3 regions of the Massilia sp. UBA6681 genome follow, and region 2 is predicted to be linked to each of the others. Evidence: predicted binding sites of a transcription regulator. Region 2 holds the regulator's gene; each other region holds the start of a gene.

Region 1 (9,703 bases), on a different contig from region 2:
CGTGGTGCGCCCGCCCTCACCGAGCGCGCGCCTGGTCTCGGTGGACAAGGCGGCGGTGGCGCGCTTGCCCGGCGTGCTCGAAGTCGTGCAGGACGGGCGCTTCCTGGCCGTGATCGCGGACGAGGAGTACCGCGCGGTGAAAGCGGCCAAGGCGCTGGCGCGCGCCGCGCGCTGGGAGGTGCCGGCCAGCTTGCCGGCCGGCCGCGATCTGGCCGCGCTGGTGCGCAGCCTGCCCGCGACGGCGCAGCAGGTGCTGGCCCAGGGTAAACCAGGAACGCCCGGCAAGACCCTGCGCGCCAGCTACACCCGCCCCTTCCAGCTGCATGCCTCGATCGGCCCCTCCTGCGCGATCGCGCTGCTGGACGAAGGCCGCTACACGGTATGGACCCATTCGCAGGGCGTGTTCCCGCTGCGCAGCGCGCTGGCCGAGCTGCTCGGCGCGCCCGAGGAAGCGGTGCGCTGCATCCATGCCGAGGGCTCCGGCTGCTACGGCCACAACGGCGCCGACGACGTCGCCGCCGACGCGGCGCTGATGGCGCGCGCCTTCCCCGGCATCCCAATCCGGGTGCAGTGGATGCGCGAGGACGAACATGCGTGGGAACCCTTCGGGCCGGCGATGGTGGCGGACGTCGCGGCCACGCTCGACGCGAGCGGCAGGATCGTCGACTGGCAGTACGAGGTCTGGAGCCAGTCGCACAACACCCGGCCTGGCAAGGCCGGCAACCTGCTGGCCGCCACCCTGCTGGCCAAGCCCTTCACGCCGCCCATGCCCAAGCCGATTCCGCAACCCCAGGGCAGCGGCGACCGCAATGCCATTCCCTATTACGTGCTGCCGAACGCGCGCGTGACCCATCGCTTCCAGCCGGCCGGACCGTTCCGCACCTCGGCGTTACGCTCGCTGGGCGCCTACTGCAACGTGTTCGCGATCGAGAGCTTCATGGACGAGCTGGCGCGGGCGACCGGCCTGGACCCGGTGGCCTTCCGCCTGCGCCACCTGGCGGACCCGCGCGCCATCGAGGTGATCAAGCTGGCCGCAAGCAAGTTCGGCTGGGACGGCTACAGGAAGACGCCCCGGCGCGGGCGCGGCTTCGCCTTTGCCCGCTACAAGAACCTGGCGGCCTACTGCGCCGTCGCGCTGGAAGTCGAGGTGGCGCTGGACACCGGTTTTGTCCGCATCGTGCGTGCGGATGCCGCCGTCGACTGCGGCGAAGTGGTGAGTCCCGACGGGGTGCGCAACCAGATCGAGGGCGGCATCGTCCAATCGAGCAGCTGGACCCTGCTGGAGCAGGTGCGCTTCGACGCCGGCCAGGTGACCAGCCAGGACTGGGCCGGCTATCCGATCCTGCGCTTCGATGGGGTGCCGGACAAGGTCGACGTGCACCTGCTGGACCGTCCGGGCCAGCCCTTCCTCGGCACCGGCGAGGCGGCCCAGGGGCCGGCCGCGGCGGCGCTGGCCAATGCGGTGGCCGATGCCTGCGGCATGCGCGTGCGCGATTTGCCGCTCAATCGCGAGCGCATGCGCAAGTTGGCTACGGGTTGACCGCCTTCCAGAACATGTAGGCCGCCAGCGCATACAGGATCACCGCGAACACCTTCTGCAGCTGACGCACCGGCATCTTGTGCGCGGTGCGTGCGCCGACCGGCGCCATGGTGACGCTGGCCAGCACGATGATGGCCAGCGCCGGCAGGTAGATGAAACCGAGCGACCAGTCCGGCAAGCCCGGCTCGCCCCAGCCGAACCAGATGTTCGAGAGGGTTCCGGAGAGCGCGATCGGAAAGCCCAGCGCCGCACTGGTGGCCACCGCATTGTGGATGCGCACGCCGCACCAGGTCATGAAGGGCACCGACACGAAGCCGCCGCCGGCGCCGACGATGCCCGACAGGGTGCCGATCAGGCCACCGGTGGCGAACATGCCCGGCGCGCCCGGCAGCGCGCGCGACGCGGCGGGCTTTTTACCGATCAGCATCTGGGTCGCCGAGAAGGCGACGAACACGCCGAAGAAGGCTGCCAGCACCGTGGAATCCATCTGCTTGCCGATCCAGGGCCCGATCCAGGAACCGAGCAGGATGCCCGGCGCCAGCAGCTTCACCACCGGCCACAGGACCGCGCCGTGCTGGTGGTGGGCGCGCACCGAGGACAGGGAAGTGAACAGGATGGTCGCGAGCGAGGTGGCGATCGCCATGTGGATGGTCAGCTCGGGCGCAAAGCCGCGCGCGGTGAAGATCATCGTGATGAAGGGGACCAGCACCATGCCGCCGCCGATGCCGAGCAGCCCGGCCGCGAAGCCGCCGAAGGTGCCCATCGCCAGCAGCGCCAGGATCAGGGTGAGGTCCATCAGCGCTTCCCTTCGCGCACCAGCGTAAGGATGGCGTTCCACTCGGCCGCCGTCACCGGCGACACCGACAGCCGGCTGCCCTTCCGCAGCAGCACCATGTCTTCCAACGCCGGGATGCTGCGCATCTCCGTCAACGGAAGGTAGCGCCCCGCTTCCACCGCACGCACGTCGACCGAGATCCAGCGCGGATTTTCCTGGGTGGCCTTGGGGTCGTGGTAGGGAGAGGACGGATCGAACTGGGTCGCATCCGGATACGGACCGCTCGCCACCTCGGCGATGCCGGCCACGCCGGGCACTGCGCAGCTGGAGTGGTAGAACAGGACGCCGTCGCCGACCGACATGGCGTCGCGCAGAAAATTGCGCGCCTGGTAGTTACGTACGCCGTACCAGGACACGGTTTGCTCCGGCGCGGCCAGCACGTCGTCGAAACTGACGTCGTCCGGCTCCGATTTCATCAACCAGTAACGCATCCAACCCCCTTCAAACCCCGCCAATAAAAAAGCGGCTGCGTACCGAAGTGCGCAACCGCTCGTGTGTGTAGCCCCGCCTGTGTCGTTATTGCCGGCATCCCGAACCAAAAGGCTCAAGGTGGTCGCAGTCAGCTCAATTTCGGGTTCGTCAGACTAGTGACGCTCGCGCCCACCAAGCATGTCCCACAACCTATGCGAAAGAATGGTTCAAGGAATATATGACAAATCTCGAACACCGCAGGGTAGAGCGCAGTTTACTCCGTTGGCCGAGCATGTCAACCGAATCTGAACCTCAGGACAGATTTTCCTGCGGCGCCAGGGCCTGGTCCAGCACCGTGTGCATCGCTTCGAGCTTCTGCTTGACTTCGAGGATCGACATGTCGGACAGCGGCCCCTGGGGCGACTTGACCGACAGGAATTCGGCCGCCACGCTGAGCGCCGCCATGACGGCGATGCGGTCGGTGCCCCTGACCTTGCCCGAGTCGCGCAGCGCGCACATCTTGCCGTCCAGGTAGCTGACCGCTTCGCGCAGGGTGCGCTCTTCGCCTTCGCGGCAGGCCAGGCGGTAGGACTGGCCCATGATGGTGCAATCGAGATGGATCATTGGCTTGCCTCGTTCGGCTCGCCGGCCTCAGGACCGGCATCGGCTGCATCGTCCGCTTCGCCTTCCGGCGCGGGCAACTGCTCGAGCAGCGCCTCGACGCGGCGTTGCGCCTCGATCAGCCGCTCCTTGAACGCGATGTTCTCGGCGCTCAGCAGGTGGTTGGCCTGGCGCAGCAGGTAGTTCTCGGCGCGCAGCGACTGGGTCAGCTGGGCGAGCCGGTCGATCTTGTCGGAGAGGTCTTGAAATTCGGAAATCATTCGACACTATAGGACTGAGATGGTTTTTCCGTCAACCGAATCGCGCCCCTGTCGGGAAGAGGATCGGGCCGGACAGTAGCATACAGCATCCGTGCGGCGTCCCGGCGCTATCCGGTGTACCCTGCCCGGCCATTGCTCGAATGCCACCGCCGACAGTGTACAACCCATCTATTGAATTGTGTTTTCGCAAAAAAGTCGGTTCGATCCCACACATTCCTGCTTGAAATGGGGTGTTATCGTCCCTATAATCACCTTCGTGTTAGCACTCGGCAGCCTAGAGTGCTAACAAACCGAAGCACAAATTTTCCCAGCCGCCACCACCGTATGGCGGCTTTGAACAGCTAGTCAAACCACTGAAAAATAAGGAGTTTTGCATGAACCTTCGTCCTCTGCACGATCGCGTAATCGTGAAGCGTCTCGACCAGGAGACCAAGACTGCATCCGGCCTGATCATCCCTGATGCGGCCGCCGAGAAGCCGGACCAGGGCGAGATCCTGGCTGTCGGCAACGGCAAGGTGCAGGAAAATGGTCAGGTTCGTCCGCTGGAAGTGAAGGTCGGTGACCGCGTCCTGTTCGGCAAGTACTCGGGCCAGGCCGTCAAGGTCGATGGCCAGGAACTGCTGGTCATGCGCGAAGAAGACATCATGGCCGTCGTGGCCCAGTAATTGGTCAAACCCGCATTCCTCCTGTAATACACATTCACGAATTCATTCGGAGAACAAGAAATGGCAGCTAAAGAAGTAATTTTCGGCGACGCAGCGCGCGCCAAGATGGTTGAAGGCGTCAACATCCTCGCCAACGCAGTCAAGGTCACCCTGGGCCCGAAAGGCCGCAACGTGGTGCTGGAGCGCTCGTTCGGCGCCCCGACCGTCACCAAGGACGGCGTCTCGGTCGCGAAAGAGATCGAACTGAAGGACAAGCTGCAGAACATGGGCGCGCAGATGGTCAAGGAAGTCGCGTCGAAGACCAGCGACAACGCCGGTGACGGCACCACCACCGCGACCGTGCTGGCACAGGCGATCGTCCGCGAAGGCATGAAGTTCGTTGCCGCCGGCATGAACCCGATGGACCTGAAGCGCGGCATCGACAAGGCCGTCGCCGCCACCGTCGAAGAACTGAAGAAGATCGCCAAGCCGACCACCACCTCGAAAGAGATCGCCCAGGTCGGCGCCATCTCGGCCAACTCGGAAACCTCGATCGGCGAGCGTATCGCCGAGGCGATGGAAAAAGTCGGCAAGGAAGGCGTCATCACCGTCGAAGACGGCAAGTCGCTGAACGACGAGCTGGACATCGTGGAAGGCATGCAGTTCGACCGCGGCTACCTGTCGCCGTACTTCATCAACAACCCGGACAAGCAGGTCGCCGTTCACGAGAACCCGTTCATCCTGCTGTGCGACAAGAAGATCTCGAACATCCGTGACCTGCTGCCGGTGCTGGAGCAAGTCGCCAAGGCCGGCCGTCCGCTGGTGATCGTCGCCGAAGACATCGAAGGCGAAGCGCTGGCGACCCTGGTGGTCAACAACATCCGTGGCATCCTGAAGACCGTCGCCGTCAAGGCGCCTGGCTTCGGCGACCGCCGCAAGGCCATGCTGGAAGACATCGCCATCCTGACCGGCGGCCAGGTGATCGCCGAAGAAGTCGGCCTGACCCTGGAAAAGGTCACCCTGCAGGAACTGGGCCAGGCCAAGCGCGTCGAAGTCGGCAAGGAAAACACCATCATCATCGACGGCGCCGGCGCCGCTGAAGCGATCGAAGCACGCGTCAAGATGGTCCGCGTCCAGATCGAAGAAGCGACCTCGGACTACGACCGCGAAAAACTGCAAGAGCGCGTGGCCAAGCTGGCCGGCGGCGTTGCCGTGATCCGCGTCGGTGCAGCCACCGAAGTCGAGATGAAAGAGAAGAAGGCACGCGTGGAAGACGCACTGCACGCTACCCGCGCTGCCGTGGAAGAAGGCATCGTCCCGGGCGGCGGTGTGGCCCTGCTGCGCGCACGTTCGAACATCGACATCAAGGGCGACAACCCTGACCAGGACGCAGGCATCAAGATCGTCCTGCGCGCGATGGAAGAGCCGCTGCGCATGATCGTCCAGAACGCCGGCGACGAGCCGTCGGTCGTGGTCGCAGCCGTCATCGCCGGCACCGGCAACTACGGCTACAACGCCGCCAACGGCACCTACGGCGACATGGTCGAAATGGGCGTGCTGGATCCGGCCAAGGTCACCCGCTCGGCACTGCAGAACGCAGCGTCGATCGCCGGCCTGATGCTGACCACCGACTGCATGGTCTCGGAAGTCGTTGAAGACAAGCCGGCCGGCGGCATGGGCGGCATGGGCGGTATGGGTGGCATGGGCGGCATGGACGGCATGATGTAATCGTCCGGCCTACCAGCCAGAAAGCCTGCAGGGTTCGCGCCTTGCAGGCTTTTTTACTTTGGCGGGGTCAGGTCTGACATTCGGACACGAGCTCTGCTGTTATTTATTTATAGGAGGCGGTATGGCGACCGTGAACGCTTTTGATCTCGACAACGCGATGATGCTGGCGGATGAGCCGGGTAGCGAGGCATGGGTGAGCCTGGAAACGGGACATGTCCATATTCGCTCGGACCTGGTCGGCGAGCTGGAACCGCTTCCTGCTGACATCGGCCAAGAAGGCCATTACATCCCGGTGCCGGGCCAGCGCACGCTGGAGCTGGGCCGGGCACTGGTCATTGATTTTGTCCAGCGCCACATGCCCTCGGACGAAGACGAGGTCCGGCGGATATTCAGGCACGCGGGCGCCTATGCCCGCTTTTCCGCATTGGTGGACAAGCGCGGCCTGTGCGACCGGTGGCATGCGTTCCGCGAGCAGCGCACGCTGGACGCGATGCGTGCATGGTGCGAACAGCACGGACTGAATCTAGCGGAATAAGCAGGCCTGGTCGTCGGCTCGCAACCCTAGCGGTGTGCCGGCCTGGAAGTCAGCCGTTCCGCCAGCACCGCGGTCGCGATCGACTGCAGCAGATGGACGCTCCAGCGCTCGCCGGCCTTGCGTGGCCCCGCCTTTGCCTCGCCCTCGGTGATGCCGAGCATAGGCGCGATGCAGCCGATGTTCACCGCATATAGCGCGGTGCCGTACAGCGCACCGATGGTCACCGGCGACAAGGACGGCGCGGCATCGCGCAGCTTGGGAACCGCCAGCGCGAAGGCGGCCGATGCGCCGAGATGATTGACGAACTCGACGACGCTGGTGCCGGTGTCGCCGATCACCTTGCGCGAGCCGGTGACATCGTCGATCCAGTCGACCGCATCCCGGTCGAGCGTTTTCCCCAGCAGGCCGGTCTTGCGCCCGACGACCATGAAGGCAGTCGTCAGCACGCCCGCTATCAGACCGCCTGTCATCGCTGCTGTATATCGTTGCATGAGAATTTCTCCACGTATAAGTTGATCATGCAGGCAGGATGACAGGTCGGCGCGCCGGCTCGGTACGGTACTGCACGCATCTTCCAAGAACGGCGCCGCAAGCGGGTCATCAGCGTAACGGACGAGCAGACAAGCGATATCAAACAGTATTGCGCGCTGACGTATTGTCGAGGCCGCGTCCGAATGTCAGACCTGACCCCAGGGGAGGACGGTGCAGGAAGAGTGCCGCCAGCGCGAGCACGCACTCAAGCAGCACGGCTGGCCAGCTCAAGGGCATCGGCATGCCTTGCGCGGCGAGATCCGCTGCGAAGGCGGGCACGCCGAGCGCGGCCGCGGTCAGCATGGCGAGCGTGAGCGCGAGCGCACCGAACGACAGGCGCAGCAGCAGGACGAGGGAGCGGAAAGTGTGGTCCATGATGGCTTCCTTGCGAGGTGGGGTTGAGGAGATTCCACTGTATCGCTGCAGGAATGCCTATAAAATAGGCGCTCATGAAACCATCGTATGCAAAATTGCAATCGAAGCTCGGCCTCCAGGACCTGGAAACCATCCTGGCCCTGCACCGCGGCCGTACCCTGGCCGGCGCCGCCGAGCGGCTGAAGGTGGATGCGTCCACCGTGTTCCGCGCCATCAAGCGCATCGAGGCCGATGTCGGCGAGCTGCTGTTCGACCGCGGCCGGCAAGGTTATACGGCGACGGAACTCGGGCGCGTGCTGGCCAGCCATGCGGAGCGGATCGAGACCCAGCTCGAGGAGGCGCGCGAAGCGGCCTTCCACCAGGCCACCGCGCCCTCCGGCGTGCTGCGCATCACCCTGACCGACACGCTGCTGCATACCGTGCTGCTGCCGGTGCTGGCGCGCTTTGCCGAGCGCTACCCGGACATCCGGCTCGAACTGGCCAGCACCAACGTGCTCGTCAACCTGAGCCAGCGCGAGGCCGACATCGCCATCCGCGCCACCAATGCGCCGCCCGAGCATCTGGTCGGCATCCGGCTGGGCACGATGCGTTCGGCCGTGTATGGCGGCGCCGGCTATCTTGCGGGGCAGCCGCAAGGCAGGCATTACAGCGAGATGGACTGGATCGCGCTGGACGACAGCCTGCCCGACCACCCGTCCCAGCACTGGCGCCGCGCGCGCCATCCCCAGGCCCTGCCGCGCCACAAGGTCGGCAACCTGCTGGCGGTTGCCGGCGCCGTCGTGAACGGACTGGGCGTCGGCGTCGTGCCGCTGGCGGTGATGCGCGATCGTCCAGAGGTCACCATGCTGGACGGGCCGCTGCCGGAACTGGACATCGGCCTGTGGCTGCTGGCCCATCCCGATACCCGCTACCTGGGACGGATGAAGGCCATGTTCGACTTCCTGCGCACGGCCATCGCATTGCCTGCATAATTGCCGCCATGGATCCACACTTTTTCGACGACGCACAGGCATTTCGCGCCTGGCTCTCTTCCCACGCCGGCACCGCCTCCGAACTGCTGGTTGGCTTCCACAAGCTGGGCTCGGGGCGGCCCTGCATGAGCTGGTCCGAGTCGGTCGACGAAGCCCTGTGCTTCGGCTGGATCGACGGGGTGCGCCGGCGCATCGACGACAACAGCTATTCGATCCGCTTCACGCCACGCAAGCGCGATTCGATCTGGAGCAACGTGAACATCGCCAAGATGGACAGGCTGCGCGCGCAAGGCAGGATGAGGCCGGCCGGCGAAGCCGCCTTTGCCCACCGGTCGGCGTCGAAGTCCGGCATCTATTCGCACGAGCGCAGCGACGTGCCTGCGCTGTCCGCCGCCGAGCTCGAACGCTTCCAGCGCGAGCCGGCTGCCTGGGATTATTTCAACACCACGCCGCCCGGCTACCGCAAGACCATCCTGCACTGGATCACGAGCGCGAAAAAAGACGACACGCGCGCCGCTCGCCTGGACAGGCTGGTTCGGGCCTGCGCGGACGGCACCCGGCTGCGCTAGTGCGGCCGCCCCCCCTTATCGCAGGATGTCGGTCGCCAGGTGGTGGTCGGGCAGGCCGTCGACCAGGAACACGGTGCTCGATGAATTCCGTACACGCAGCGGCAGGATGTCCTGGTAAGCGGGCGACCGGTACCATTGGCGCGCATGGTCGATATCGGGAAATGCGATCACGACCACGTCTTCCTGCGGCTTGCCTTCCAGGACTTCCGGCCGTTCGCCATGGATCAGGAAACGGCCATGGTAGGGTTTCAACGTCTCGTCGATGCGTTCGAGGTAGTTGACGATCTCCGGTCCAAACACGACATCCTTCAGCAGACCAATGGCGTACGCACTCATGGTTTTTCCTTTCGATGTGAACCGGCCATCCCGGCACTGTTGAACCACTCCATATCCTGCCAAGAGCGATTCGTCCTGCCGAAGTATTGGCTTCGCTACGGTCCCCGACAATTACCCCGCAGGTAATCACACAGCCCCTATCCCTTGCACCGTTGCCGCTGGAACACACGGGGTGTAGACTTGCCGTTCACACTACGAGGCACCCCATGTCGATTCGCACCGCATTCCGTCCTTCCCTGCCCCTGTTCGCGGCCGCCCTTGCGATGGCGCTGGCGGCCGCCGGCTGCAAGCGTGCCGAGCGCGAGGAAGTGAAGCCGCCCCCGGCGCCCGCGGTCGTCAAGGAAGCG
Region 2 (9,703 bases):
TCCGCGACGGCCATGCTTACCCCTTCAGGCCCAGCACGTCGTCCATGCCGAACAGGCCGTTCGGCTTGCCCGACAGGAAGCGTGCGGCGCGGACGGCGCCATGGGCGTAGGTGACGCGGCTGCTCGACTTGTGGCTGATCTCAATGCGCTCACCGGTGCCGAGGAACATGACGGTATGGTCGCCCACCACGTCGCCGCCGCGCACGGTGGCAAAGCCGATCGTCGACGGGTCGCGCTCGCCGGTCACGCCTTCGCGGCCGTAGACGGCGCATTCCTTCAGGTCGCGACCCAGGGCGTCGGCGATGACTTCGCCCATCTTGAGGGCGGTGCCGCTCGGTGCGTCCACCTTGTGGCGGTGGTGCGCCTCGACGATCTCGATGTCGTAGCCTTCGCTGAAGCTCCTGGCCGCCATTTCCAGCAGCTTGAGGGTGACGTTCACGCCCACGCTCATGTTCGGGGCGAACACGATGCCGACCTTCTCGCCGGCAGCATGGATCGCCGCCTTGCCGGCATCGTCGAAGCCGGTGGTGCCGATCACCAGCTGCACGCCGTTGGCCGCGCAGTATTCCAGGTGGCGCAGCGTGCCTTCGGGACGGGTGAAGTCGATCAGCACGTCGGCGTTCTTCAGTGCGCTGGCGAGGTCGGACTGGATGATCACGCCGGTCAGCTGGCCGGCGAAGGCGCCGGCGTCCATGCCGATCGAGGGCGAACCCGCGACGTCGAGCGCACCTGCCAGCTCGGCGTCCGGCGCGGCCCCGATGGCTTCGACCAGCATGCGGCCCATGCGGCCGCTGGCGCCGGCGACGGCGATTTTCAACTTGGTGGTCATGGCTGCACCACCGGGGCGCCGCCGACCTTGGGCGCTTCCATCGGGCGCGATTCAGGCTTGGCCTTGGTGCTGACCTTGGACGGGCCGGCGATGCGGTCGATGTATTCGCGCTCGGTCGGCAGGTTGCCGCCTTCGAAGCGCTCGACCTTGTCGTCCTTGAAGAAGACGGTGACGCGGCTGGTGGTCAGCTCGCCGTTGCCGCGCGCGAGGTAGAACGGGTAGTCCCAGCGGTCCTGGTGGAAGACGTCGTTCAGCAGCGGGGTACCGAGGAGGAAGCGCACCTGGTCGCGGGTCTGGCCGACCTTCAGCTGGTCCAGCATCTCCTGCGAGACGAAGTTACCCTGCTGGATGTCGGGGCGGTAGGGCGAGAACACCCACATGAACTTCTGCAGCTTGGTGGCCTGGACGGTCTGGGCGCCGGCATTCGCGGCAGCGGCCGACTTCTGTGCGTCCGCGGCGACAGCCGCCGGGTCCGTGCTCACCGGCGGCGCGGGACGCGTCTGGTTGCGCCAGGCGGCGCAGCCGGACAGCATCAGCGTGCATGCGAGGCCGGCCACGACGACTGCCCGGCTTGAGAATCGGTGGAGAACGGCTGGTTTGACGCGCATAGGTAACCTCAAAACGTTTGAGCGGGAGCTCCAAAACGCTATATCATAAAGCACTCCGCCAAACTACGAGCAACAAACATGAGTAACAACCCCACCGACCTGAAGGCCAGCGGCCTGAAGGCAACGCTGCCACGCCTGAAAATCCTGGAAATCTTCCAGAACAGCTCCGTTCGGCACCTGACGGCGGAAGATGTCTACAAAATCCTCCTCGCCGACAACATGGACGTGGGCCTGGCCACCGTGTACCGCGTGCTGACCCAGTTCGAACAGGCCGGCCTGCTGAACCGCAACCACTTCGAGACCGGCAAGGCCATCTACGAGCTGAATGCCGGTTCGCACCACGACCACCTCGTCTGCCTCGACTGCGGCCACGTGGAAGAGTTCTACGACGAAGAAATCGAAGCGCGCCAGCACAAGATCGCGGTGGAACGCGGCTTCAAGATCGCCGAGCACTCGCTGGCGATCTACGGCAATTGCGTGAAGCCGGCCTGCCCGCACCGCCACTGATTCAGGTAGGGGTGTAAAAAGCGGCCAGGGCAAGGCGCCGAGTCGAAGACAGTACGGGTAGTACGGCGAGACGAGGCAACGCAGCCATGGCCGCTTTTTACACCCTACGACTGGCTCAGGGCGTTCGACAGCAGCTTGGCCGTGATGTCGACAATCGGAATCACGCGCTCGTAGGCCATGCGCGTCGGCCCGATCACTCCCAGGGTGCCGACGATGCGTCCATTGACCTCGTAGGGCGCCGTCACCACGCTCATCTCGTCCATCGGCACCAGCTTGGATTCGCCGCCGATGAAGATCTGCACTCCGCCGGCCTTGCTCGACACCTCGAGCAGCTGCATCAGGCCGGTCTTCTGCTCGAACATCTCGAACATCTGGCGCAGGGACGACATGTTGGACGACAGGTCCGACACCGACAGCAGGTTGCGTTCGCCCGCGATCACCATGTCGTCGCCCTCGGCCATCGCCTCGCTGCCCGCCTCCACCGCCACCTGCATCAGCTTGCCCATGTCGTCGCGCAGCTGGCGCAGCTCGCCGCTCAGGCGCGCGCGCACCTGGTCGAAGGTGAGGCCCGCATAGTTCTGGTTCAGGTAATTGGCCGACTGGGTCAGCTGGCCCGGCGTGTAGTCGACGTCGGTGTGCAAGAGGCGGTTCTGGACGTCGCCGCGCGGATCGACGATGACCAGCAGGATGCGCTTTTCGGACAGGCGCAGGAATTCGATCTGCTGGAACACCGACTCGCGCCGCGGGCTTTGCACCACGCCGGCGAACTGCGACAGCGAGGACAGCATCTGGGCCGCGTTGGCGATGATCTTCTGGGGCTGCTGGCTCGGGAGACGCATGTGCTGGGCAGCCTGCTCGTCGATGTGCTGCACGGTGAGCAGGGTGTCGACGAACAGCCGGTAGCCGCGCGGGGTCGGGATGCGGCCGGCCGAGGTGTGCGGACTGGCGACGTAGCCCATTTCCTCGAGGTCGGCCATGATGTTGCGGATCGTGGCCGGCGACAGGTCGAGGCCGGAAATCTTCGACAGCGCACGCGAACCGACAGGCTGGCCGTCGGCGATGTAGCGCTCGACGAGGGCTTTGAGCAGGGTCTGGGCGCGGGGTTCGAGTTGCATGCTCTTATTATGCACGCGATAGCGGGCGGGGCGCCAGTTCAGGCGTGCTCGCGCTTGAGCCAGTCCAGCAGCCCGTCCAGGCTGCTCGTTTCCAGGTCGGGGCGGACCTGCTCCGGCATGTCGTTGACCTTGCCGATCCGGTTCATCCACACGGCGCGCAGCCCGGCGCGCTGGGCGCCCTGGACGTCCAGCAGCAGGTCGTCGCCCACGTACACCGCCTCCTGCGGCGCCACGTCCAGCAGACGGCAGGCCTCCAGGAAGATCCGCGGGTCCGGCTTGGCGACGCCGAAGCCGGGGGCGGCGACCGAGGCATCGAAATGGCGCGCCAGGCCGATCGTCTGCAGGTCGGCATTGCCGTTGGTGACCGAGCCGATCCGCACCCTGCCCTTCAGGCGCAGCAGGCCGGGCAGCACGTCGTCGTAGGGAATCACCGCATTGCGTGCCGCGAAGAATTCGGTCATCGCCAGTTCCACCTTGCCCGCATCCTCGCCGGCCTGCTCGAAGGCGGCGATCAGGCCGGCCCGGCGCAGGGCGCCCAGGTCGAGCTGGAATTCGGGCTGGCGCGCCAGCAGCTCGAGCCGGGCCTGGCGCAGCGTCTCGATGGTGAACTGCTGCGCCACCCGCGGCGCATGCTGGCGCAGCCAGGCGAACAGGATCTGCTCGGCCTCCAGGATCACCGGGGCGATCGGCCACAGGGTGTCGTCGAGGTCGAACAATACGGCTTTGGGCCAGGCGCGGCGCTGGATCATGGTGTGCTTGCTTGGAAGATGGGTGCCTGGCCCAAGGATAGCGAGCACGCCCGTAGAAAGCAATCGGGCACTGCCCCCTGCTACCCACGGTTACAGCGTGATACAAAGGCAAACCGTCCAGTCGCTTGTTAAATGGACTAAAATGTTGGGCTAATATAATGTGGTCGTAGCTCGTCCACCAGCGTGTCCACAGCTCACTTGCACACGCTTGCACGTTCACCAGTCAGATTTTTTGGAGAAATTATGAAGAGTTCGTACCTGCGTGCCGGTGCTGCGCTGGCATGCGCGCTGGCGCTGTCCGCCTGCGGCGGCGGCGATGGCGACCGGGTTATTGGCGGTTCGTTTTCGGGCGTGACCAAGCCTGGCCTGGTCCTGCAGAACAATGGCGGCTCCGACCTTGTCATCAATCCGACCAACGGAGGTATCGGCAATTTCTATTTCCCTAACATGGTGGAAACCGATTCCGACTACAACGTGACGGCCAAGAGTTTCCCGAGCAATGCTGAAACTTGCACCGTAACCAACGGAAAAGGCAAGGTCGCCATCGACATCAACACCATCTACGTCGAGTGCACCATCCGCCAGCATGAGCTGAAGGGCACCGTCACCGGCCTCACCGGCAACCTGGTACTGGTCAACGGTTCCGACCGCGTCACGGTCGCCCCCGGCGCCACCTCCTTCAGCATGGCCAAGGTCAACGAAGACGCGCCCTACGGCATCGCCATCCTGACCCAGCCCGACAACCAGACCTGCACGGTTGCCAACGGCAGCGGCACCGTGGGCCAGGCCGACATCACCAACGTGACCGTGACCTGCGGCCCGCGTACTTGATCAACACTGTATATCCTGGAGCAAGCTTCATGAAGTTTTCCCTGATCCGTCCGGCAAGCATGCTGGCAATGGCAGCGGCCCTGGCATCCTGCGGTGGCGGTGGCGACGACGACAGTTTTACGGTGGGCGGCCGCGTCGCAGGTATCGTGTACCCGGGCATGACGCTGACCAATAACGGCACCGAGACCATCAACATCGCGCCGCCGGCCAAGGCTGGCGAAGAAGTCACGTTCAGTTTCGCCAAAAAGCTGGAGTACGGCGACACCTACGACGTGCGCATCACGTCCAATCCGCAGCACCAGGACTGCCGCATCTACCAATACGCGCCGAACAGCACGACCGGCACGGCCGGCCAGCTGGCCGTGATCAATGCCCGCTTCGAGTGCTTCATCCAGACGCATGCGATCGGCGGCGAAGTCACGGGCCTGACCAAGGACAATACCGGCCTGGTGCTGGCCAATGGCAGCACCACCGGCACCACCGTGATCATCCCACCTGAAGCCAACACCACCGGCGCCGCGTTCAAGTACTCGATGGTTGTGCCGGTGGAGTACAACCAGTCCTATGGCGTGACCATCGTGACCCAGCCAAAAGACGCCGTCTGCACGGTCCAGAACCCGACCGGCATCATGGGTGACGTCGATGTTACCAACATCAACATCACCTGCGTCCGCTCCTCATAAGATATTCGAAAAACTTATGTCGAATATGCGAAAGGAAAATTGGACTTATATGCTGTAACGCAGCATACTAGCTCCTGTCTCCTCCAACTCTCCTCAGAAAAGAATTGGATTTCAAGCCCGCTACCCAGCGGGCTTTTTTTTTGCCCGCCGCCCGGCGGTGGCCGGAAGGGGGCATCGGACATCAGGCCGGACGCTTGGCCGTGACCTTCACCACGGCGACCTGCGAGGCGCCCACCGACACCTGGGCATTGTATGCCTCGGCCGCGCGGCTGGTGGCGGCTTGCGCATAGCTGCTGACGCCGGCGAGGACCAGGGTGGCGAGGAAGATGGCTTCCATGTGCTTGAGGACGTTCATTTTGTGCTCCCTTCGGTGAATTGGTGGCCGCTTCGTGTGTCGTGCGGCTTGTCGATGGAAGCACTTTAGCCAAGGCGTCCCGCGGCTTCCACCGGGGTGCGACGGACTGCAGGAATTGGCGGATGAAGGGACAAAAAATGGGATACGCTGTCGTTGTGCAGCGCAATGTAGAGCAGGATTGAGGGGAGTTTGACTGGGCGGCAAGGCGCCGCCCAGCGCGGGACGATCAGAGCAGGTTTGCCAGCGCCACGTACTGTTCCAGGCCCACCGCTTCCGGCCGTGCGCCCGGATCGATCCCGGCTTCGACCAGCTGCGCCTCGGTGAACATGCCCGCCACGCAGTTGCGGATCACCTTGCGGCGCTGCGAGAAGGCCTTGGCCACGACTTTTTCCAGCTTGTCGCCGTCCACTTCCAGCTTCTGGCGCTTGGGGATCATGCGCACGATCGCCGAGTCCACCTGGGGCGGCGGGTCGAAGGCGGTCGGCGGGACGATGAACAGCAGGTCCATGTCGTAGCGCCACTGCAGCATCACCGACAGGCGGCTGTAGGCCTTGGTGCCCGGCTCGGCCACCATGCGCTCGACCACTTCCTTCTGCAGCATGAAATGCTGGTCCTCGACCAGCGGCGCGAATTCCGCCAGGTGGAACAGCAGCGGGCTCGAGATGTTGTACGGCAGGTTGCCGACCACGCGCAGCTTCCGGCCTTCCGGCACAGGAATGGAGCCGAAATCGAACTTCAGCGCATCGCCCGAGTGCACGGTGAGCTTCTCTCGCGGGTAGGCCTTTTCCAGGCGCGCCACCAGGTCGCGGTCCAGCTCGACGACGTGCATGTGGTCGAGCGACTTGAGCAGCAGCGCCGTCATGGCGGCCAGGCCCGGCCCGATCTCGACCATCGCCTGGCCGCGCTGCGGGCCGATGGCGTCGATGATGTTGTCCAGGACGAGTTTGTCGGTCAGGAAGTTCTGGCCGAAGCGCTTGCGTGCTACGTGTTTGCTCATGGTGTTCTAGTAGTTGTGTTCGTTCAGCGGCGGTGCGAGGCCGCCATCTGCATGGCGGCGCGGATCGCCTCCTCCATGCTGCCGCAGTCGGCCAGGCCCAGGCCCTGTGCCGCCAGGTCGAGCGCGGTGCCGTGGTCGACCGAGGTGCGCACGATCGGCAGGCCGAGCGTGACGTTGATGCCGCGCCCGAAAGTGGCGTGCTTCAGCACCGGCAGGCCCTGGTCGTGGTACATCGCCAGCACGCAGTCGGCATCCTGCAGGTACTTCGGCTGGAACAGGGTGTCGGCCGGATAGGGACCGCGCGCGTCGATGCCGCGCGCCCGTGCCGCTTCGAGTACGGGCGTGATGACCTCGATCTCTTCGCGGCCCAGGTAGCCGTTCTCGCCCGCGTGCGGGTTCAGGCCGGTGACCAGGATGCGCGGCGCGGCGATGCCGAACTTGTTCTTCAGGTCGGCGTCGACGATGTCGATCACCTGCGCCAGGCTCTCCGGCGTCAGCGCCGCCGGGACGTCCTTCAGCGGCAGATGGGTGGTGGCCAGCGCCACGCGCAGGTAGGGCTGCTCATTTCCCCCTGCCGCGCCGGGCTGCCCCGCCAGCATCATCACGACCTTCGGGGTGTCGGTCTTCTCGGCCAGGTATTCGGTATGGCCGGAAAAGGCCACGCCGGCGTCGTTGATCGTGCTTTTCTGGAGCGGCGCGGTAACGATGCCGTCGAACCAGCCACACTTGGCGCCTTCGATCGCGAGGTCCAGGGTCGCCAGCACGGCGCGCCCGTTCTCGGCATTCAGCAGGCCCGGGACCACGTGGGCGGCAAGCGGCACGTCGACGACGGCCAGGCGGTCCTTGCCGAAATGCGGCAGGCCGCCGTTGCGCAGGGCCTGGATCGACAGGGCCGACAGGCGGATGGCGGGATCGATCAGGCTGGCGGTGAGCGCCAGGAAGGCGGCGTCGCCGACCAGCACGCAGTTGGCGGATTCGCGCAGCGCCCAGGCCGCGCGGATCGAGATCTCGGGACCGATGCCGGCCGGCTCGCCGACCGTGACCGCGAGGGTGGGCCGGCGTCCGTTCGACATCAGCATGGCTTACTGCTCCTCGCGGAACTCGACGTAGGCGCGGTCGCGCACCTGGCGCATCCAGTCTTCCAGCGCTTCCTGCATCTTGCGTTCGCGCAGCACCTGGCGTGCATTGTTACGCTCGCGCTGCTTGCTCTGGTCTTCCGACTTGCGCTCGGTGACGCGCAGGATGTGGAAGCCGAACGGCGACTCGATGACGTCCGAGACCTCGCCCGGCTTCAGGGTGGACAGGGCCTGGTCGAATTCCGGACCGGCGTCGCCCGGCTCCAGCCAGCCCAGGTCGCCGCCCTTGGCCGCACTGCCCGGTTCCTGGCTGTTCTGGCGCGCCAGGTCTTCGAAGGTGGCGCTCTTGTTGACGATCTTTTCCTTCAGCTCGAGCAGCTTCTTCTTGACCTCGGCCGCGTTCATGGTCGGCGTCGGCTTCATGAGGATGTGGCTGACGCGGGTCTGCTGGACCACGGCGTCCTCGGGCGCGGCCTCGTCGGCCAGGTTGCGCTTGTCGGCCATCTTGAGGATGTGGAAACCGACGTTGGTCTTGATGATGGGAGTGACCTGGCCCTTGTTCAGCTTGCGCAGCTCGGTGGCGAAGATGGCCGGCAGGCGGTCCGGGTCGCGCCAGCCGATTTCGCCGCCCTTCAGGGCGTCGGGCGCGTCGGAATAGGTCGCGGCCATCTTGGCGAAGTCCGCGCCGGTGCGCAGCTGGCGCGCCACTTCGTCGGCGCGCGCGCGGCGTGCCGCGATCTGCTCGGGCGAGGCGTTCTCGGGCACCGCCACGAGGATCTGCGCCAGGTTCATCTCGACGCGCTCGGCCGCGGCAGCCTTGGAGGCGGCCAGGTAGGTGTCGATCTCGGCTTCCGAGACCTGGATCTTGGAGTCGACCTCGTGCTCGCGCAACTGCTGCATCATGATCTCGTTGCGGATGTCTTCACGGAACTGCCCGAAAGGCAGGCCCTCTTTCTCCATCTGGTTGCGCATCTCCTGCACCGACATCTTCTGGTTCTCGGCGATGCGGGCGATGGTGGCGTCGAGGCGGCGGTCATCGACGCGCACGCCCATTTCCTTGGCCAGCTGGAGCTGGGCGCGCTCGACGATCATCGCCTCGACCACCTGGCGCTCCAGGGTGGACTGGTCCGGCAGCTGCACGTTGCGCGCCTTCAGGTTCTGCGCGGTCTGGGCCACGCGGTTGCCCACCTCGTTTTTCGTGATCACTTCGTCATTGACGACGACGTGGATCGAGTCGAGCACCTTGGCATTGCTGGACGCCGGCGGCAGGAAGCCGCTGCCCGGCTTGGCGGCCGGCGTCGCAGCCGGCGCCGTGGCTTGGGCCAGAACCTGGCCCGCGGTCAGCGCGCACAGCAGGGTTGCGGCGAGCTTGATGGTGTGCAAACGGGTGGTACGCGTCATCTGGAAAGCACTCATTCAGGGTGAAGAATCATTCAATAGCAGCCGAGTAGTGTACTCCACGGCGTTTAAGGCGTCCTTAAATTTTAAGGCCGCCCCACATTGGTCGTGAGCTGCTGGTAGCCCGGCACGGCCTTGTTGAAGGCCTCGAGCGGGTTGCCCGAACCGAGGCGCGACAGGCCATTGAGCTCGAGCTGGAAGAAGATCGGCGTCGAGGTGGTCTGCGCCGCGGTCACGAAGCGCTGTGCACCGAAACGGAACACCCAGCAATCGGCCTTGTATTCCAGGCCGATCAGGCTCTCGAGCAGCTTGCCCTTGCCCGGCGTGACGCTGCCCACGGTGTACGAGCGCAGCGCATAGCTCACGCGCCCGACGCCGTACCAGCGCGAGGACAGCGGCCACTGCCCCGACAGGTCGACGTTGCGGAAGCTGCCGCGCTGGTAGCGGTATTCGGCGTTCAGGACCTTCATCGCGGCCGGGCGCCACTGCGTGCTCAGGTTCGAGCTGTACAGGTTGCTGCCGGTCGCGTCGTATTGTACGCCGCTGTCGAAGCTC
Region 3 (9,703 bases), on a different contig from region 2:
CGCGCCTGAAGGCCGGCCTGTCCAAGACCTCGAGCAACCTGTCGCTGCTGTTCGTCGGTGCGCGCATCGACGAGGACCTGTACGAGGAGCTCGAAGCGGCGCTGCTGATGTCCGATGCCGGCATGGACGCCACCGAGCACCTGCTGGGCGCCCTGCGCCGCAAGGTCAAGGAAGACAAGCTGCTCGACGCCGCCCAGGTCAAGGCCGCGCTCAAGGAACTCATGATCGAGCTGCTGGCGCCGCTGCAGAAGCCCCTCGAACTGGGCCGCCACGAACCGCTGGTGATGATGATCTCGGGCGTGAACGGCGCCGGCAAGACCACCACCATCGGCAAGCTGGCCAAGCACATGCAGCGCTTCGACCAGTCGGTGCTGCTGGCCGCGGGCGACACCTTCCGCGCCGCCGCGCGCGAGCAGCTGATGGTCTGGGGCCAGCGCAACAACGTCACCGTGATCTCGCAGGCCTCGGGCGACCCGGCCGCCGTCGCTTTCGACGCGGTCCAGTCGGGCAAGGCGCGCGGCACCGACGTGGTCATGGTCGACACCGCCGGCCGCCTGCCGACCCAGCTGCACCTGATGGAAGAACTCAAGAAGATCAAGCGCGTCATCGGCAAGGGCATGGACGGCGCCCCGCACGAGACCCTCTTGGTCATCGACGGCAACACCGGCCAGAACGCGCTGGCCCAGGTCAAGGCTTTCGACGACGCCCTGCAGCTGACCGGCCTGGTGATCACCAAGCTGGACGGCACCGCCAAGGGCGGCGTGCTGGCCGCGATCGCGCGTACCCGCCCGGTGCCGGTGTACTTCATCGGCGTGGGCGAAAAGCTGGACGACCTGCAGCCGTTCAACGCCGAAGAATTCGTCGAAGCGCTGCTGGGTTGAAGGAACGGACCATCGATGATCGAATTCCAGTCCGTCTCCAAACAATATTCCCCTGACGCTTACGCGCTGCGCGACGTCTCCCTCAATATCGGCAAGGGCGAGCTGGTCTACCTGGCCGGCCCGTCCGGCGCGGGCAAGTCGACCCTGATGAAGATGGTGGCCGCCGTCGAGCGGCCCAGCAGCGGCGTGGTCACCGTCAACGGCCAGGACATCGGCCGCCTCAAGCGGGCCGGCATTCCTTTCCTGCGCCGTAACCTGGGCCTGATCTTCCAGCACCAGCGCCTGCTCAACGACCGCAACATCCTCGGCAACGTCATGCTGCCCCTGCTCGTCACCGGCGCCCCCAAGGCGCAGGCCGAGCAGCGCGCCCGGGCCGCCCTCGACAAGGTGGGCCTGCTCGAACGCGCCAGGGCGATGCCGCTGGAACTGTCCGGCGGCGAGCAGCAGCGCGTGGCGGTGGCGCGCGCCATCGTCAACCGCCCGCAGATCATCCTGGCGGACGAGCCGACCGCCAACCTCGACCGCGTGGCGGCCGACAAGGTGCTCGACGCGCTGCGCGCCTTCAACGCCGTCGGCGTGACCTGCGTGATCTCGACCCACGACGATCAGGTGCTCGACAGTGCGGCGGCACGCGTGATCCGTCTCGAGCATGGCCAACTGGTGGGAGACGCCGCATGAGCCCCTGGATCCGCCAGCACCGCTTCGCCTTGGGGGCGGCCCTGTCCACGGTGCGCAAATCGCCGGGCAGCTTCCTGTTCAACGTGCTCGTCGTCGCCTTCGCCCTGATGCTGCCGATCGCCGGCATCACCCTGCTCGACAACGTGCGTCCGCTGTCCGAACAGCTCTCGGTCGACCCGGAGATCAGCGTCTTCATGAAACTCGAGGCGACACGCGAGGAAGCGACCGCCCTGCAGCCGCGCATTCGCGCGATCGCGGCCGGCGGCGGCAAGACCGACATCGACTTCATCCCGCGCGAGCAAGCGCTGGCCGCGATGAAGGCCGGGAGCGGCCTGGGCGACGTGATCGACACGCTGGGCGAAAACCCGCTGCCGGACAGCTTCAAGCTGCGACTTAGCGGCAGCAGCGCAGCAAGCCAGGTCGACGCGATCACCGAACAGCTGCGCGCCCTGCCCGGCGTGGATGTAGTGCAGGTCGATTCGGCCTGGGTGAAGCGCCTGGCCGCCATGCTGGCCATCCTGCGCCTGGCCCTGCTGCTGCTGGCGGTCACGCTCGGCATCGTGGTGATCGCGGTGGTGTTCAACACCATCCGCCTGCAGGTGCTGACGCAGAAGGAGGAAATCAACGTGTCGAAGCTGCTGGGCGCCACGGACAACTTCATCCACCGCCCCTTCTACTATACCGGCGGCCTGCTCGGCCTGTGCGCGGGCGCGGTGGCGCTCGGCGCCGTGGTGCTGGCCCTGCAGCCGCTGAACGGCGCGATTGCGGACTTTGCAAGATTGTATGCGTCGGAATTCCAGCTGGCGCCGCTCGGCGCACTGGAAACCGCCGGCGTCCTCGCGATCAGCGCGGGCCTCGGCCTGATCGGCGCGATGCTGTCGGTGCAGCGCCACCTGGCGCGCGTGCAATAAGGCAGACTCCACTGGGCGCGCGGGCCGTTCGAGCCGGCGGCGCGCCCAATCTTGGCCCTGCTTCAAACTGCTGACCCGCCCCACCCTACGTTCACACGAGCGCTATTCCTACAGGCCGGCTTTGACGAATGTGCGCCATCCAACAGAAGGCCGCTTCTCAGGCCTTTAACCTGTCTCTAACACGTTTTCCAGCGGGTTTTTGCTCACTTTTGAGCTAAATCAACTGAATTGGGGTCGCCTGCACTACAGTTAAGGCGGCGCGATTTTGATTCCCACGAGCAATACTTTAGCCAAACTTAATCGATTTCGATAAATCGATGGCCTGCCTAGCACTCATACATGGAGAGTGCTAATATATGTCTCGAATACAGCGAAATCAAGGAAAGCATCCAAGTAACAAGCAGTAACGCTGGTGTCACACGGCATGGGTCGGTGGCACATTGGGATGCAGTAAGTCTACTACGAGGAAATTGAAAATGTCCGCACAATCCGCATTGGTTCCGGCCGGCAGTCGTGCTCTGGGACTGGGTTTCTCTGGCAATCTGGGCAACATCGATGCCTACATTTCTGCCGTCAACCGCCTGCCGATGCTGACTCACGAGGAAGAGGTATCGCTGGCGAAGTCGCTCCGGGAAAAGAATGACCTGGACGCTGCACAGAAGCTGGTGCTGTCGCACCTGCGCCTGGTCGTGTCGATCGCGCGCGGCTACCTCGGCTATGGCCTGCCGCACGCCGACCTGATCCAGGAAGGCAATATCGGCCTCATGAAAGCGGTCAAGCGCTTCGACCCGAACCAGGGCGTGCGTCTGGTCTCGTACGCGATGCACTGGATCAAGGCCGAGATGCACGAATACATTTTGAAGAACTGGCGTCTGGTGAAGGTCGCGACGACCAAGGCCCAGCGCAAGCTGTTCTTCAACCTGCGCAGCAACAAGCAGGGCCTGGACACCATGACCCCGAGCCAGGTCGACGAGCTGGCGAAGATGCTCGACGTCAAGCGTGAAGAAGTGATCGAGATGGAAACCCGCCTGTCGGGCCGCGACATCGCCCTCGAATCGCCAACCGACGACGAAGACGACAAGTTCGCCCCGATCGCCTACCTGTCGTCGGAGCAGCAGGAGCCGACCCGCGTGCTGGAATCCGAGCAGCGCGACCGCCTGCAGTCCGAAGGACTGGAGACCGCACTGTCGAAGCTGGACCCGCGTTCGCGCCGCATCGTCGAAGCGCGCTGGCTGGCCAACGACGACGGTTCGGGTGCCACGCTGCACACGCTGGCCGAAGAATTCGGCGTGTCGGCCGAGCGTATCCGCCAGATCGAATCGGCTGCGCTGAAGAAGATGAAAGGCGCGCTGGCGGCTTACATCTGAGCCCTGCCCGCCCCAACCGAAACCCCGCCCCGGCGGGGTTTTCTTTTTTTAAAGTCGAGGGTCAGGTCTGACATTCAGACACGGACTGAGCAATACAACATCGGAGTAACGCTCGAGCTCGTGTCCGAATGTCAGACCTGACCCTCATGGTTTCTGACCCTCATGGTTTCTCATGGTTTGGGCAGGTCCGGCATGCCGCGGCTAGAATGGCTACTTTGACCAGATTCCCAAGGAGCGCCCGATGACCGACCAGTACGTCCCACCCACAGTCTGGACCCCGCCCGCTTCCAGCGGCGGCACCTTCGCCAACATCAACCGCCCGGTCGCCGGCCCGACCCACGAGGCCGCACTGCCGGTCGGCAAGCACCCGCTGCAGCTGTACTCGCTGGCCACGCCCAATGGCGTGAAGGTGACCATCATGCTGGAAGAGCTGCTGGCCCTCGGCCACAGCGGCGCCGAGTACGACGCCTGGCTCATCAAGATCAACGAGGGCGCCCAGTTCTCGAGCGGCTTCGTCGAGATCAACCCGAATTCCAAGATCCCGGCCCTGGTCGACCGCAGCGCCGAACAGCCGGTGCGCGTGTTCGAATCCGGCTCGATCCTGGTCTACCTGGCCGAGAAGTTCGGCGCCTTCCTGCCAAAAGATGGTCCGGCGCGCGCCGAGACCATGAACTGGCTGTTCTGGCAGATGGGGTCGGCGCCCTTCGTGGGCGGCGGCTTCGGCCACTTCTATGCCTACGCGCCGGAAAAACTGCAGTATCCGATCGACCGCTATGCGATGGAGACCAAGCGCCAGCTCGACGTGCTCGAGCGCGAGCTGGCCAACAAGCAGTTTGTGGCCGGCAACGAGTACACGATCGCCGACATGGCGATCTGGCCGTGGTACGGCGGCATGGTGCGCGGCGAGCTGTACGATGCCGGCGAATTCCTCTCGGTGCACGAGTACCGGCACGTGCGCCGCTGGGCCGACGAGATCGCCGCGCGCCCGGCCGTCGTCCGTGGCCGCAAGGTCAACCGGGTTCGTGGCAATCCGGAGGAGCAGGTTCCCGAGCGTCACGACGCTTCCGACCTGGACTGATCTTCCGTAAGGGAGACCGTGGCAAGCGAGGAAGGCGCGCGCGATTGCGTTATGCTGGCGCGCGATATTCCGAACGATGTGCCTACGATGGGAGACATGCCATGGTCAGCAAGAACACGATTTGCCTCTGGTTCAACGGAACCGCGCTGGAAGCGGCGCAGTTCTACGCGGCGACCATTCCCGACAGCGCGCTCGGCGAGGTGTTCCGCGCACCGAGTGACTATCCGGCCGGCAAGCAAGGCGACGTCCTGACCGTCGCCTTCACCGTGGCCGGCATCCCCTGCATCGGCCTGAACGGCGGCCCGGTCTTCTCCCATACCGAAGCCTTTTCCTTCCAGATCGCGACCGATGACCAGGAAGAAACCGACCGCCTGTGGAACGCCATCGTCGGCAACGGCGGCCAGGAAAGCGCCTGCGGCTGGTGCAAGGACAAGTGGGGCCTGTCCTGGCAGATCACGCCGCGCGTGCTCAGCGAAGGCATCGCCGACCCCGACCCGGCCGTGGCGAAGCGCGTGTTCGAGGCGATGATGACGATGCGCAAGATCGACGTGGCGGCGATCGAGGCTGCGCGGCGCGGCTGAACGGGAACGGACAGCGGCCTGTGGGCTGCGCGCACTTGCCATTCAGCGGCGGAAGCATGCGCTCCTGCACTATACTCTTGCCTTCCCGCCAGGAACCATGAGAAGCACGATGAAAGAACCCATGCAAGCTGAACCGGTCTTCAAGAAACTGCGCGGCATGGTCCGCTCCCTGCCGCCCGGCGGCATCACCCTGAGCGAACTGATCCGCCGTGTCGGCAACGAAGGCCTGCTGATCCTGACCGCCCTGCTCACCCTGGTCTTCCTGATCCCGGTGTCGATTCCGGGGGTGAGCACCGTGTTCGGCGCCGCGATCCTCCTGATCGGCGTCAGCCGCCTGTTCGGCCGCGAACTCTGGGTCCCGGCAAAGCTGAAGCACCGACTGATCTCCACCAGCAAGCTGCGCCCGGCGCTGCGCAAGGCGCTGCCCTGGCTGTACCGGATCGAACGGGTGTGCAAGCCGAATCGTATCCAGTGGCTGGTGGCGAATGGCTCGATCGAGCATCTCAACAACGCCGGCCTGATCTTGGGCGCCGTGCTGCTGATGATGCCCTTCGGCCTGATCCCGTTCAGCAACACTTTCCCCGCGGTCGCCCTGCTGTTCCTGGCGATCGGCCTGCTGCAGCGCGACGGCGTCAGCGTACTGCTGGGTCACGTCAGCAACGTCGTCACCATCCTGTATTTCAGCCTGCTCATCGGTGGCGGCGGCCTGGCCGCGCGCGAGCTGTTCAACCGCATGGTTGGCTGAGCAGCTCGAAGTCCGGTCTGCAATACCAAACCGGCAATTTTTGCTGTTTAGCCACTAAAACATCAACTTAATGCAAAGTCTTAAGAATTTACTTTAAGTGCATTTACAGCTCTGCTAGCATCCTTCGCTCGCATGGAGGAACGCATGGCAGAGCAGAGCAGGAACGATGCACGCAGTGACCTGGTGACGGCTGGCCAGGTCGACGAGGGCCTGAAATTATGCGCGCGCTACGGCGTCCACCCCGCCCTGCTGTTCATGGAACAGGTCGGGGTGCCGCGCCGGGTGGCCCTGCGCGTGCTGTGCTCTCCCGAACACTTCCGCCAGCGCGACCGCCGCCGGCATCCCCGTCCCGCACGCTGACGGCAGTCCTGGCGCCTAAGGCAGCCAGGCCGCCACCGCGTACAGCGCCATCTTGACGAACACGATCACCACGCCCGACACCAGCGCGGCGGATGCCAGGGCCGCGGCCAGGCCGGCCAGGATCCAGTAGCCGTCGCGTTCGAGAATGCCGAGCGCCAGCAGGCTGATCGAAAAAGCCGGCAGCATGTTCCCCATCGGGATCGGCAGCAGCACGACCACGGCCAGCACCAGGCACACCGCGCCCACCAGGTATTCCATCGGCGGCAGCGCCAGCGCGCCGGCGCGTGGCCGCAGCAGGCGCTCGGCGCGCTGCAGCCAGGGGTGCATGCGCCCTACCAGCGCGCGGAAGGCCGGGCGCGGTATCGAACGCGCCGCGATGAAGCGCGGCAGCCAGGGCTGGCGCCCGAACGCCAGCTGCGCCGCCAGGAACACCAGCGGCAGGCCCAGGATGGCCGAGGTGCCGGGCAGCGCCGGCAGCGCGTTGGGAAAGGCGAACACGAACAGCAGGGCGCCGAGCGCGCGGTCGCCCAGGGCCGCGAGCAGGTCGCCGATCGAGATCCGCTCGCCCTCCTCCTCGGCCAGGCGCTGCAGCACCGCCGACAGCGCGCTCCCCGCGGCTGGGCCGGTCATTGCGCCTGCAATGCCGCGATGCGCGCCTCGATCGGCGGGTGGCTGGAGAACAGCGACAGCGCGCCCTTGCCGGAAATGCCGAAGGCCGCCATGTTCTTCGGCAGCTCCCCTTCGGCCAGGCCGCCCAGGCGGCGCAGCGCCGCGATCATCGGCTGCGGGCGGCCCAGGATCTGTGCAGCCCCGCGGTCGGCGCGGAATTCGCGCTGGCGCGAGAAGTACATCACGATGATGCTGGCCAGGATGCCGAACAGGATCTCGCACACCACCACCGTGACCATGTAGCCGATGCCCGGGCCCGACTGTTCGCTGTCGTTCCGGCGCAGCATCTGGTCGACGGCGTAGCCGACCACCCGCGCCAGGAACACCACGAAGGTGTTGACCACGCCCTGGACCAGGGTCAGCGTGACCATGTCGCCGTTGGCGATGTGCGCCACCTCGTGCGCCAGCACGGCTTCGACCTCCTCCTGCGACATCGAGGCCAGGAGGCCCGTGGACACCGCGACCAGCGAGCCGTTGCGGGTGGCGCCGGTGGCGAAGGCGTTCGGCTCGCCCTCGTACACGGCCACTTCCGGCATCTTGATGCCGGCCTTGCGCGCCTGCTCCCCCACGGTATTGAGCAGCCAGGCCTCGGTGGCATTGGCCGGCTGGGCGATGACGCGCGCCTTGGTCGACCATTTGGCGATCGGCTTGGACAGCCACAGCGAGATGAAGGCGCCGCCGAAGCCCATCAGCGCGGCGAAGGCCAGCAGCATGGGGAGATTCAGGCCGTTGGCGGTGAGGAAGCGGTTGACGCCGAGCAGGCTGGCGCTCAGGCTCAGGACCAGCACGACGGCCAGGTTAGTGGCGAGGAACAGCACAATGCGTTTCATGGGTTTTCCTTCAATGACAAATGAGATAAAGAGTCAGCCCGCGGCGTCCTGCGCCTGCAGGTCCAGGCGCGTGATCGCAACGCGCAGGATGCGCCGGTCTTCCACAGCCAGGATCTCGAAGCGCAGCCCGTCGGTCTCGATCGCCTGGCCGGCGGCCGGCAGGGTTTCGAAACGCGCCAGCAGGTAGCCGGCCAGCGAGCTGTAGTCGGCGTCCGGGTCGACCAGGCGGTCGGACTCCAGCACCTGCTCGAGCAGATGCAGGTCGGCGCTGCCGTCGGCCTCCCAGCGGCCCGCTCCCTGCGCGCGGATCGCCGGCTGCTCGTCCTCGTCCGGGAACTCGCCGGCGATCGCTTCCAGCAGGTCGATCGGCGTCAACAGGCCCTGGACCACGCCGTACTCGTCGGCCACCAGCACCAGCTGGCCGCGGGCGCGCTTGAGCGTGTCCATGGCGCGCAGCACGCCGGCGGTGTCGGGCAGGTAGATCGGCTTGCGCAGCAGCGCCGGGTCGGCCTCGTCGATGCGCTCGTGGAGCAGCAGCGCCCCGATCAGGTCCTTGGTCCGGGCCACGCCCACCACCCGGTCGACGTCGCCGCGGCAGACCGGCAGCTGGTTGTGCGGGGTTTCCTGCAGCTGCTGCAGGATGGTGGCCGCGTCCTGTTCCAGGTTCACCCAGGACATCTCGGCGCGCGGCGTCATGATCGAGCGGATCGAGCGGTCGGCCAGGGTCAGCACGCCGCTGACCATGTTGCGCTCCTCGACGGCGAAACTGTCGTCCGGCTCGCGCGCTTCGTCCGGCACCTCTTCCTGGGCATGGCGAGGCTTGCCGAGCAGGCGCAGGACCGAGTCGGCGGTGCGCTCACGGAACGGCAGGCGCGCCTCGTTCTTCAGGAAGTTACGGCGCGCGAACTGGTTGAAGGTCTCGATCAGCACCGAGAAGCCGATCGCCGCGTACAGGTAGCCCTTCGGGATGTGGAAGCCCAGTCCCTCGGCGATCAGGCTCAGGCCGATCATCAACAGGAAGCTCAGGCACAGCACCACCACGGTCGGGTGGGCGTTGACGAAGCGGGTCAGCGGCTTCGAGGCCAGGATCATGACGCCGATCGAGATGACGACGGCCGCCATCATGACCCACAGTTCGTCGACCATGCCCACCGCCGTGATCACCGCGTCCAGCGAGAACACCGCGTCGAGCACGACGATCTGGGCCACCACGGCGGCGAAGCCGGCATACACCTTGTTGCCGGACTGGACGTGGACCACGCCCTCGATGCGCTCGTGCAGCTCGACCGTGGCCTTGAACAGCAGGAACAGGCCGCCGATAAGAAGAATCAGGTCACGCCCGGAGAAACTGAAGGAACCGAGCGAGAACAGCGGCGTGGTCAGGGTGACCAGCCAGGAGACGATCGTCAGCAGGCCGAGGCGCATGGCCATGGCCAGGGACAGGCCCAGCAGGCGGGCCTTGTCGCGCTGGTGCGGCGGCAGCTTGTCCGCCAGGATCGCGATGAAAATCAGGTTGTCGATGCCCAGGACGATTTCCAGGAACACCAGGGTCAGCAAACCCACCCATATCGAGGGGTCCATTAGCCATTCCATCTTGCTTGCC

Evidence for each region. Region 2 encodes HrcA, which represses chaperone genes, less so after heat shock. Its sites were predicted from a motif close to TTAGCACTCNNNNNNNNNGAGTGCTAA; they were not measured.
Region 1: a site for HrcA is predicted at 3,927-3,953, ahead of groES (co-chaperone GroES). Genes of this name have one in related genera too.
Region 3: a site for HrcA is predicted at 2,797-2,823, ahead of rpoH (RNA polymerase sigma factor RpoH). Genes of this name have one in related genera too.

Annotation. Positions count from the first base shown of each region.
Region 1 covers NZ_DKJX01000043.1:24,446-34,148, reverse strand. Annotated here, with positions in the region: gene B2R83_RS05850 (xanthine dehydrogenase family protein molybdopterin-binding subunit) at 1-1,540, shown strand, start outside; gene B2R83_RS05845 (sulfite exporter TauE/SafE family protein) at 1,530-2,336, opposite strand; gene B2R83_RS05840 (EVE domain-containing protein) at 2,336-2,806, opposite strand; RNA gene ssrS (6S RNA) at 2,873-3,053, opposite strand; gene B2R83_RS05830 (cell division protein ZapA) at 3,099-3,410, opposite strand; gene B2R83_RS05825 (hypothetical protein) at 3,407-3,667, opposite strand; gene groES (co-chaperone GroES) at 4,042-4,332, shown strand; gene groL (chaperonin GroEL) at 4,393-6,039, shown strand; gene B2R83_RS05810 (hypothetical protein) at 6,161-6,574, shown strand; gene B2R83_RS05805 (hypothetical protein) at 6,601-7,020, opposite strand; gene B2R83_RS05800 (hypothetical protein) at 7,205-7,480, opposite strand; gene B2R83_RS05795 (LysR family transcriptional regulator) at 7,555-8,451, shown strand; gene B2R83_RS05790 (YdeI/OmpD-associated family protein) at 8,460-9,020, shown strand; gene B2R83_RS05785 (DUF1330 domain-containing protein) at 9,036-9,356, opposite strand; gene B2R83_RS05780 (hypothetical protein) at 9,563-9,703, shown strand, end outside.
Region 2 covers NZ_DKJX01000070.1:29,897-39,599, reverse strand. Annotated here, with positions in the region: gene B2R83_RS11650 (barstar family protein) at 1-14, opposite strand, end outside; gene dapB (4-hydroxy-tetrahydrodipicolinate reductase) at 17-829, opposite strand; gene B2R83_RS11640 (outer membrane protein assembly factor BamE) at 826-1,437, opposite strand; gene fur (ferric iron uptake transcriptional regulator) at 1,516-1,944, shown strand; gene hrcA (heat-inducible transcriptional repressor HrcA) at 2,049-3,059, opposite strand; gene B2R83_RS11625 (HAD family hydrolase) at 3,098-3,808, opposite strand; gene B2R83_RS11620 (hypothetical protein) at 4,052-4,639, shown strand; gene B2R83_RS11615 (hypothetical protein) at 4,669-5,322, shown strand; gene B2R83_RS11610 (hypothetical protein) at 5,504-5,677, opposite strand; gene rsmA (16S rRNA (adenine(1518)-N(6)/adenine(1519)-N(6))-dimethyltransferase RsmA) at 5,904-6,674, opposite strand; gene pdxA (4-hydroxythreonine-4-phosphate dehydrogenase PdxA) at 6,698-7,747, opposite strand; gene B2R83_RS11595 (peptidylprolyl isomerase) at 7,757-9,151, opposite strand; gene B2R83_RS11590 (LPS-assembly protein LptD) at 9,235-9,703, opposite strand, start outside.
Region 3 covers NZ_DKJX01000079.1:104,174-113,876, forward strand. Annotated here, with positions in the region: gene ftsY (signal recognition particle-docking protein FtsY) at 1-881, shown strand, start outside; gene B2R83_RS13455 (cell division ATP-binding protein FtsE) at 897-1,559, shown strand; gene ftsX (permease-like cell division protein FtsX) at 1,556-2,470, shown strand; gene rpoH (RNA polymerase sigma factor RpoH) at 2,947-3,837, shown strand; gene yghU (glutathione-dependent disulfide-bond oxidoreductase) at 4,079-4,915, shown strand; gene B2R83_RS13475 (VOC family protein) at 5,017-5,496, shown strand; gene B2R83_RS13480 (exopolysaccharide biosynthesis protein) at 5,606-6,241, shown strand; gene B2R83_RS13485 (hypothetical protein) at 6,386-6,601, shown strand; gene B2R83_RS13490 (exopolysaccharide biosynthesis protein) at 6,617-7,231, opposite strand; gene htpX (protease HtpX) at 7,228-8,100, opposite strand; gene B2R83_RS13500 (TerC family protein) at 8,134-9,693, opposite strand.